DNA from 3 places in the Rhizobium sp. AN6A genome. Region 1 is predicted to be linked to each of the others. Evidence: predicted binding sites of a transcription regulator. Region 1 holds the regulator's gene; each other region holds the start of a gene.
What was found. The regulator LexA, encoded in region 1, represses DNA repair genes until DNA is damaged. The targets are predictions, from matches to a motif close to TGTTCNNNNTGTGTTCNG.
Positions count from the first base shown of each region.

Region 1 (3,279 bases):
ATTTTGCCAACAAGAGGGAGGAGGGTGTGGCGAGCGGGCTGCGCGCCGCAATCGCCGGAACGGATAGGCCCTGGAGCCAGCACCGTTATTACGACTGGAAGAGCGGACGTTTCGACCGTGATCTGCCGCAGCCCATCATCCGGCTGCTGGCGGCGTCGCAATGACCGCCGCCAACGTAGAACATCAGGCCGTTGCGCGCAGATCTTCAGTCAATTCGCCGATCTCGCCAACTTCCTCTTCATGACCAGCGTCGCGCCAGCTCTCCTTCAAACCGGCCTCGTACCATTCTTGCATGGCAGGCAGGGCTAGCAGCCGGTCGCAATAGGCTTTCGCTGCTGGCGAAAGATCCGCGCTGCCATAGGTCTGGAAACGGAATGCAACCGGGCAGAAGAAAGCATCGACCGCCGTGAACTTTTGACCGGCAAGATACGGCCCGCCGAATTTCGTGAGACCCTCGCTCCACAACGCATCGATCCGCTTTATATCGGCCTTAAGCCCGGCATCGCCACCCCTGGGTTTGACCCGAATGCCCACCGACATGGGATAGAGATTGCGCAGCGAGGAAAAGCCGGCATGCATCTCACTTGCGGCCGAACGCGACCAGGCCCTCGCATGCTTGTCGCTTGCCCAGACGCCCTGGTGTCTTTCGGCAAGATATTCGACGATCGAAAGCGTTTCCCAAACCGTCATACCCTCGTCGACCAGGCAGGGCACCTTGCCCGTCGGCGAAAAGGAGGAAAAGGAGACGCCTTCGCCGAACGGAATGAGCTTTTCATCAAAGGCGATACCGAGCGTGCGCATCAATACCCACGGCCGCAGCGACCATGAAGAATAGTTCTTGTTGGCTATATAAAGATCGTACATGGCGTATCTCCCGGATATGACGCGCATTTCTACACCTGCCAAGCGTTCATGGAATATCGAAAATTATCCATGGCTCCCATAAACGCCGTTGATGGATGGTGATGTGGGGTCGCTGAGAGCGCGCCTCGCGATAAGTCACCCTTTGGTGACCAGTAAGAACTGACTGCGCAACACGACAGAACAACGTCGCTAAAAAACAGCGGATGGGATCGTTTCGACAACTAAGGCGAGCGGACCACTCGCCGCCACGCCTGTAGCGAAACCGAAGCATCTTTATGGAGCAGGAGCTCAGTTTAGAAAGGGCAACGCGCATAGGCTGAATGGCGCATATCCTCGTGCACCCGCAAAAGCACGCCACGTTTGGAAACAGCCAAACCAAATATAGGCGCCATCTTCACGATGACGCCTATTGTAAAGTGAATACGTTCGGTTCGATAAGATCAATGGTAGCGGCGGATCAGCCCCACCAGCTTGCCCTGAATTTTCACCCGGTCCGGCCCGAAGATACGGGTCTCATAGGCTGGGTTTGCCGCCTCGAGCGCAATGGAGGCTCCCTTGCGGCGGAAGCGCTTCAGCGTGGCTTCCTCGTCATCCACCAGAGCCACAACGATATCCCCGGGATTGGCGGTGTTGCCGTTGCGGATGATGACTGTGTCGCCGTCGAAAATGCCGGCCTCAATCATCGAATCACCCTTGACCTCAAGAGCGTAATGTTCGCCCGTGCCAAGCATGTCTACTGGCACGGCCACATCATGGGTGTTGTTCTGAATGGCGGAAATCGGCACGCCCGCAGCGATGCGGCCCATGACCGGTACGGTGACAGCCCCGCCCAGATCATTGGCCGGCGTCTTGGGCGCAGGGGCCGGTTCCGGCGTCTTGGGCTTGCCAAGGCTGCCTTCGATAACGCTTGGCGAAAAGCCGCGCTGCGGCCTTGCGCCCGGCGTATAAGCCTCGGGCAGCTTGATGACTTCCAGTGCCCGAGCCCTATTCGGTAGCCGACGAATGAACCCGCGCTCTTCGAGAGCGGTTATCAGGCGGTGGATGCCGGATTTCGAAGCAAGATCGAGTGCGTCCTTCATTTCATCGAAGGAGGGCGGCACGCCGGACTCTTTCATTCGTTCATGAATGAAGAGAAGCAATTCCTGCTGTTTGCGCGTGAGCATGAGGAAAACACCCTTTAGAATCGTAGTGGAAGTCGCGAAACAAATACAGAACGAACACTATATGTTCCATATGTGTTCTGCAATCCCCTAAAATTTCGTGAAGGTGCCATCTGTTGCTGTGATGATTTGCCTCATAGCACGCAATTGTGCTTTTGTGCGGTCGAAACCGTCCCGGCATGCCCCGGGCGGAAGGCCAGCAGAATACATGTCATGACGAAACCCTATAGCGTTGACCATCTCGTTTTGCCCGTGGAAGTCATAGGCGTCGCCGTGAAGCGCCTCGTCAGTCTTGGCTTTACGGTTGCGCCGGAGGCTCTGCATCCTTTCGGCACCCAAAATGCCTGCGTATTTTTCGCCGATGGCACCTATCTGGAGCCGCTCGCAATTGCTGATCCGGCTAAATATAATGCCTCGATAGAGAGGGGTGATGTGTTTACCGGCAGGGATGTGGCCTTCCGGCAACGGGACGGGCAGGAGGGTTTTTCGGCTCTTGTCGCCAGGACTGAAGACGCCTTGGTTGACCATGAGCGGTTTCGGGCAGCCGGTCTTTGGGCGGGCGATGTTTTCGAGTTTTCGCGGCCTGTTCGGATGCCGGATGGCTCGCAAGGCGAGGCGGCGTTCCGGCTGGCTTTTGCGGCAAGCGGGGCGGTCGCGGATTTCTTTCTGTTCAGTTGTCAGCGGCTTCAAGCCCTGCCGGGCGATCGCACCATGCTGGAGCGCCACGCCAATGGTGTCACCGGCCTCAGTGAAATCGTCCTGTTTTCCGGCGGCGATGTGAAGGTGGCGGGCCTGATCGAGACAGTGTTTGGCTGTGAAGGCAAATGGTCTCCGGGCGGTGATATGGTTTTCTCGACCGGCAATGCCAGCATCAGATTGACCGGAAAACCGGCTTTCGGCGGGCAGGCCCTGAGTGCTCACGATGGCAACGAAGGCGGATTGCGTGGCGCGGGCATCGTCTTTTCGTCACACGATCTTGCCGTGACAGAAGCGGTGCTTGCTGCTAATGGCGTGTCCTGCGCAAAAGCGGACGGCCGTCTGGTGGTGCCCGCAGCACCCGGTCAGGGTGTTGCCTTCGCCTTCGAGGAAAAATGATGAGCGTTACGAACAATCTTAAAGTCACTGCCGGCGACGGCGCCAGCAAGGTTTCCTTCTCGAATACCGAGCGGTTTTCGCTGATTGCCGGCCCCTGCCAGATGGAAAGCCGCGAACATTCCTTCATGATCGCTGGCGTCCTGAAGGAGCTTTGCGACAA
Region 1 covers NZ_OCNC01000004.1:2,422,587-2,425,865, forward strand. The annotation lists gene CRO62_RS24495 (ComEC/Rec2 family competence protein) at 1-164, shown strand, start outside; gene CRO62_RS24500 (glutathione S-transferase family protein) at 184-864, opposite strand; gene lexA (transcriptional repressor LexA) at 1,305-2,027, opposite strand; gene CRO62_RS24510 (VOC family protein) at 2,238-3,119, shown strand; gene kdsA (3-deoxy-8-phosphooctulonate synthase) at 3,119-3,279, shown strand, end outside.

Region 2 (3,279 bases), 100 kb from region 1:
TGATCCTGACGCTAATCGTTCTGGTGGCGGCGCTCAACATCATTTCCGGCCTCATCATGCTGGTGAAGGACAAGGGCAGCGATATCGCCATTCTGCGCACCATGGGCGCCAGTTCCGGCGCCGTCATGCGTATCTTCTTCATGACGGGAGCTGCCATCGGTACCGTCGGCACATTCGCCGGTGTGGCACTCGGCGTCATCGTCTGCCTCAATGTGGAATCCATCCGGCAGTTCTTCTCATGGGTGTCGGGCACGGTGCTGTTTGATCCGCAGCTCTATTTCCTCAGCCAGCTTCCGGCCGAAATGGATATCAGCGAGACCATTACCGTCGTCATCATGGCGCTGACGCTTTCTTTCCTGGCAACCATCTTTCCGGCATGGCGGGCTTCCAAGCTCGATCCGGTGCAGGCCCTGCGTTACGAATAAGGACCGCTTCACAATATGGCAAAAAAATCAGTGCTGCGGCTTACCGGCGTCGAGAGGACCTATGGTCAGGGCGAGACGTCGCTCTCCATTCTGCGCAAGGCCGATTTCGAGTTGAAGAGTGGTGAGATGGTGGCGCTTGTTGCCCCCTCGGGCACCGGCAAATCCACGCTGCTGCATCTCGCCGGGCTTCTCGAACATCCGGATGCCGGCGAGGTCTTCATCAATGACGCGCCATGCAATGGTCTGCCGGATGAAAAGCGCACGGCGATACGCCGCAGCGACATCGGTTTCGTCTACCAGTTCCATCATCTGCTGCCGGAGTTTACGGCGGTGGAGAATGTGATGATGCCACAGCTCATCGCCGGTTTGACCCAGGGCGAGGCCCGCAAGCGTGCGAGCGCGCTGCTCGATTACATGCGCGTCGGCCATCGCGGCGAACATCGCCCGGCTGAACTTTCCGGCGGTGAACAGCAACGTGTGGCGATTGCCCGCGCCGTTGCCAACGCACCGCTCCTGCTTCTCGCCGACGAGCCGACCGGCAATCTCGATCCCGAGACCGCGCATTATGTGTTCGATGCGCTGGAGGCGCTGGTGCGCCAGTCCGGCCTTGCCGCACTGATCGCCACCCATAATCATGAGCTTGCCAACCGCATGGACCGCCGGGTGACGCTTGCAGACGGCAAGATCGTCGACTTCTGATCGTGATGCGGTGAGGCGATCATACCGCCTTTGCGATCTGTTCTGCGGCTGAGTCTGTCTCCCGCCAGGCCACTCGTTCTTCCCACAATTGAATTTTCACGAACCCGGAGGTGTTTTTGCCTCCGGGTTTTTTTGCTTTGGAGTCAGTGGCTTGCCATTCACGAAGGTGGAACCGCAGCCGATTCTGTCGCGTTAGCAAGGGGAATATCAGTAAAAGCCTGTTGACAATCGAACAAAATGAGAACAAAGTTAGAACATAACGAGTAAGGAGAGACCAATGACTGATTTCATCCGTGACGTTGCCGCTTTCGCCTCCATCGCTGTGTTTGTCGCCAGCTTTTCGGTGATCCTCACTGCCCTGTGAAGGGCACACCGGCGCAGAAGCCTGTATAGACGCCGAAAGGCGGTGGACTTTGAATGCCGAAAATCGGAAAATCGCCCCCTCGATTCAGAATGACAGGATGACGATATGGGCGAGACGGTTGCGCGTGGAGAGACCTCTGGCGAAACGCTGAAAACACCCGGTTTCGTCCATCTGCGGGTTCACTCCGCTTACTCCCTGCTTGAGGGGGCTTTACCCCTCAAGAAAATTATGTCCAAGGCCGTTGCAGACGGCCAGCCGGCAATAGCAATTACCGACACGAACAATCTTTTCGTCGCGCTGGAGTTTTCCGAAAAGGCGCGTGATGAGGGCTTACAGCCGATTATCGGCTGTCAGGTGTCGATCGACATGCAGGATGCGGTGGATGATCGCCGCAACCACAACAGCCACCTTGCCAAGCTTCCAGCCATCGTGCTGCTCGCGGCTGATGCCGGAGGGTACGAGCGGTTGGTGGACCTTATCAGCCGCGCTTATCTGGAAGGTGAAAGCGGTGGCCAGTCCGTGCATATTACCCGCGCATGGCTGGAGGAAGCCTCCAATGCCGGGCTGATCGTGCTGACGGGTGCCTCCGGTGGTCCGGTGGATATGGCTCTGAAGGAAGGGCATATGGCGCAGGCGAGAGAACGCCTGCTGGCGCTGAAATCACTCTTCGGTGACAAGCTTTATATCGAATTGCAGCGTCAGTCCGGTTTCGACCGCGTCCATGAGCGGCGTATGATCGGGCTTGCCTATGAACATGATATTCCGCTGGTCGCCACCAACGAGGCCTTCTTCCCTTCGAGGGCCGATTATGAGGCGCATGATGCATTGATGGCGGTGGCGCATAACGCCATCGTTTCCGATGACAGCCGGTTCCGCCTGACCCCCGACCATTATATGAAAAGCCGTGAGGAGATGACGGAGCTGTTTGCCGACCTTCCGGAAGCACTGGAAAACACCGTCGAAATTGCAATGCGTTGCTCGTATGTGCTGAAGAAGCGTGGGCCGATCCTGCCGCGCTTCACCGGTGCCAGCGACGATCCCGAAGCGGCGCAGCGGGCAGAGGCCGAAGAGCTTCGCCGTCAGGCCGTCGAAGGTCTCGATCATCGCCTTGCGGCCCTCGGCATGGCGCCTGGCTACACAGAGCAGGAATATCGCGACAGGCTGGATTTCGAGCTTGGCGTAATCGAACGCATGGGTTTTCCCGGTTACTTCCTGATCGTTGCCGACTTCATCAAATGGGCCAAGCAGCAGGATATTCCGGTCGGCCCCGGCCGCGGTTCGGGTGCAGGCTCGCTCGTGGCCTATGCGCTGACCATCACCGATGTCGATCCTCTGCGCTTCTCGCTGCTGTTCGAACGCTTCCTCAATCCCGAACGCGTGTCGATGCCCGACTTCGATATCGACTTCTGCCAGGACCGCCGCGAAGAGGTGATCCGCTACGTGCAGCGCAAATATGGCCGCGAGCAGGTGGCGCAGATCATTACCTTCGGTTCGTTGCAGGCGCGCGCGGCATTGCGCGACGTCGGCCGTGTGCTGGAAATGCCCTATGGGCAGGTGGACAAGATCTGCAAGCTGGTCCCCAACAACCCGGCCAATCCGACGCCACTGTCGAAAGCGATCGAGGAAGAGCCGCGCCTGCAGGAAGAGGCGGACAAGGAACCCGTCGTTGCCCGGCTGCTTGATATTGCCCAGAAGATCGAGGGGCTTTACCGTCACGCCTCCACCCATGCTGCCGGTATCGTCATCGGTGACCGGCCGTTGTCGAAGCTGGTGCCGATGTATCGCGATCCG
Region 2 covers NZ_OCNC01000004.1:2,318,532-2,321,810, forward strand. The annotation lists gene CRO62_RS24005 (lipoprotein-releasing ABC transporter permease subunit) at 1-425, shown strand, start outside; gene CRO62_RS24010 (ABC transporter ATP-binding protein) at 441-1,124, shown strand; gene dnaE (DNA polymerase III subunit alpha) at 1,594-3,279, shown strand, end outside.
Region 2: dnaE (DNA polymerase III subunit alpha) is a predicted target of LexA. The motif match lies at 1,364-1,381, and genes of this name have one in related genera.

Region 3 (3,279 bases), 110 kb from region 1:
GTGACTTCGCCGATGTGCATCCTGTTGATCTTGACGGCGAGCGCTTCCGGCTTCAGGCGATAGCCGGCGCAGGCCGGGCAGGGGGCCGCCGACATATAACGCTCGATTTCCTCGCGTGCCCAGGCACTGTCGGTCTCTTTCCAGCGACGCTCCAGATTGGGAACGATGCCTTCGAAATTCTTCACCGTCTTGTAGGAGCGCGCGCCGTCCTGATAGTTGAACTCGATCTTGTCGTCAGTGCCTTGGAGAATGGCGTGCTGCGCCTCTTTCGAAAGGTCCGTCCATTTGCTCGACAGCTTGAAACCGAATGCCTTGCCCAGCGCCTCCAGCGTCTGGTTGTAGTAGGGGGAAGACGACTTGGCCCAGGGGGCGATCGCGCCATCCCGCAGGGTGCGTGCAGGTTCGGGCACGATCAGGTTTTCGTCCACCTTCTGCTGCGAGCCGAGACCGTCACAGGTGGGGCAGGCGCCGAAGGGATTGTTGAAGGAAAAAAGCCGGGGCTCGATTTCCGGGATGGTGAAGCCGGAGACCGGGCAGGCGAATTTTTCCGAAAACAGCATACGCTCGTGGGTCTCATTGAGCGATTTGTTTGCGGAGCCGCCAGCCGAGGTTTCTTCCGGCGGCAGGGGCTTGTCGGCAAATTCGGCCACTGCCAACCCGTCGGCGAGCTTAAGGCAGGTCTCGAGACTGTCGGCAAGGCGTGCCGCCATATCCGGGCGCACGACGGCGCGGTCCACCACCACATCGATATCGTGTTTGTACTTCTTGTCGAGGGCGGGAACGTCAGCGATCTCGTAGAACTGGCCATCCACCTTGACGCGCTGGAAGCCCTTCTTCATCAGCTCGGCGAGTTCCTTTTTATATTCGCCTTTGCGGCCGCGCACGATCGGCGCGAGAATATAAAGGCGCGTGCCTTCCTCGAAGGCAAGAATACGGTCGACCATCTGGCTGACCGTCTGGCTCTCGATCGGCAGGCCCGTCGCCGGCGAGTAGGGCACGCCGACACGCGCAAACAGCAGGCGCATATAGTCGTAGATTTCCGTGACCGTGCCGACCGTGGAGCGCGGGTTCTTCGAGGTGGTTTTCTGCTCGATGGAAATCGCCGGAGAAAGACCCTCGATGCGGTCTACATCCGGCTTCTGCATCATTTCGAGGAACTGGCGCGCATAGGCCGAGAGGCTCTCGACATAACGGCGCTGGCCCTCGGCATAGATTGTGTCGAAGGCAAGCGACGACTTGCCCGAGCCGGAGAGCCCGGTCATGACGATCAGCTTGTTGCGCGGTAGATCCAAATCGATACCCTTGAGGTTATGCTCACGGGCACCACGGATGGAAATCGTCTTCAGTTCACTCATGATAAAGCTCGGACAAAAATAACAGGCCTGATGGCGGCGCGTCCTTATGTAGTGACGCAACCGGACGTGTCGAGGTTTATTCCCTATCGATCGATGGCTTTTCGGCTCACTTGACTCGAATTTCGTGATTTAATAGAACAAAAAAGGAACAAATTGCAAGTGCGAATATACTCTCTGAGAAAGTCGGGATTATTCGCTGTGGATTGTTCCCCGTTGCGGTGCCCTTTGCGGGCGGCGATGGTTATTGTGTGCGGGATTTTTTGAAATGCAATTGCCGGTCACGATGGCTGGCGGACAGGATGACGAGATGGCTGGTAGCGTAAACAAGGTAATTCTGATTGGGAACGTTGGCGCCGATCCCGAAATTCGCCGGACGCAGGACGGCCGTCCGATCGCCAATCTGCGTATCGCCACCTCGGAGACGTGGCGGGACCGCAACAGCGGCGAGCGCAAGGAAAAGACCGAATGGCACACGGTCGTCGTTTTCAACGAAGGCCTGTGCAAGGTTGTCGAACAATATGTGAAAAAGGGCGCCAAGCTCTATATCGAAGGCCAGCTGCAGACGCGCAAGTGGCAGGACCAGACCGGTAACGACCGTTACTCCACCGAAGTGGTACTGCAGGGCTTCAACTCCACGCTGACGATGCTCGACGGTCGCGGCGAAGGTGGCGGCGGCAGCCGCAGCGGTGGCGACATCGGCGGTGGAGATTATGGCAGCGGCGGCGGTAACTACGGTGGCGGTTACGACCAGCAGCCAGCGGCCCGCGGCGGTGCCTCGCGTGGCGGCAGCCAGCCTTCCGGCGGCTTCTCCAGTGACATGGACGACGATATTCCGTTCTGATCGGGACAGTGATTGACGGGGCGGGCGTCGGACGAAACCGGTTGCCCGCTTCAAGATCGCGACGACCTATGCCGCGGCTTTGTCCGCCAGCATCGCAACCATGACATCGGATTGCGAAAGAATACCCACCATCTTGCCATTGGCGTCGATCACCGGCAGGTAATGCAGCCCTTCCTCCGCAAAGCGGATGATTGCTTCCTCGATCGCCGTTTCCGGCTGCACGGTTCTAACCGGCGATGTCATGATATCCTTGACGGTATCGTTGGGTGCGCTTGCGCCTGAGAGGATAAGGCGCAGGCGCTGCAGGAAACCGATGGAAGGGCGGCCGTTTCTCCAGCTAGCCTTTTCAAGAAAATCCGTCTGAGTGACGATGCCAAGGATTTCGGCCCTGTCGTTGGTCACGGGCAGCGCCTTGAAATGGCGGTTGCGCATCAGTGAATGAGCGTGGCGCAGGCTATCATCCGGGGCGACGCCGACCACATCGCGCGACATGACGCTGGCGCAATCGAGGTGGAGGGCGCGGCGGCGCCAGGAGCGCAATTCCGTCTTGCGCAAAATCATTTCCAGCACATCGCGATCAATATCGAGAACTTCGTCGTATTCCTTCAGCACCTCGTCCAGATCGACTGAGGAAAAGCCGATTTTCTGTATCGGCGTCGGGTCTGCCGTGCCGTGGCTGGCCTTTCCCAACCTCAGGCCGTGCGGATAGGCGCGGCCGGTGACATTGTTATAAACGAGCGCAAGGATGAGAAGGATGAGCGAGTTTCCGGCGACCGGCCAGAGAAGAAAGCCATAGCCGAGACTATGCACGGCGGGGCCGCCGAGAACGGCGGTCAGCGCCACCGCGCCGCTTGGCGGGTGCAGGCAGCGCAGCGCCATCATGGCAGCAATGGCAAGGCTTATGGCAAGCGCGCTGGCAAGGAAGATATCCGAAACGAGTAAAGCCACCGTCACGCCCACGAAAGCCGACACGATGTTACCGCAGAGGATCGACCAGGGCTGCGCTAGGGGGCTGGATGGCACGGCGAATAAAAGCACCGCCGAGGCGCCCATCGGCGCGATCATGGCGGGCAGGGTGGGGTC
Region 3 covers NZ_OCNC01000004.1:2,529,298-2,532,576, reverse strand. The annotation lists gene uvrA (excinuclease ABC subunit UvrA) at 1-1,355, opposite strand, end outside; gene CRO62_RS25070 (single-stranded DNA-binding protein) at 1,621-2,196, shown strand; gene CRO62_RS25065 (HPP family protein) at 2,263-3,279, opposite strand, start outside.
Region 3: uvrA (excinuclease ABC subunit UvrA) is a predicted target of LexA. The motif match lies at 1,489-1,506, and genes of this name have one in related genera.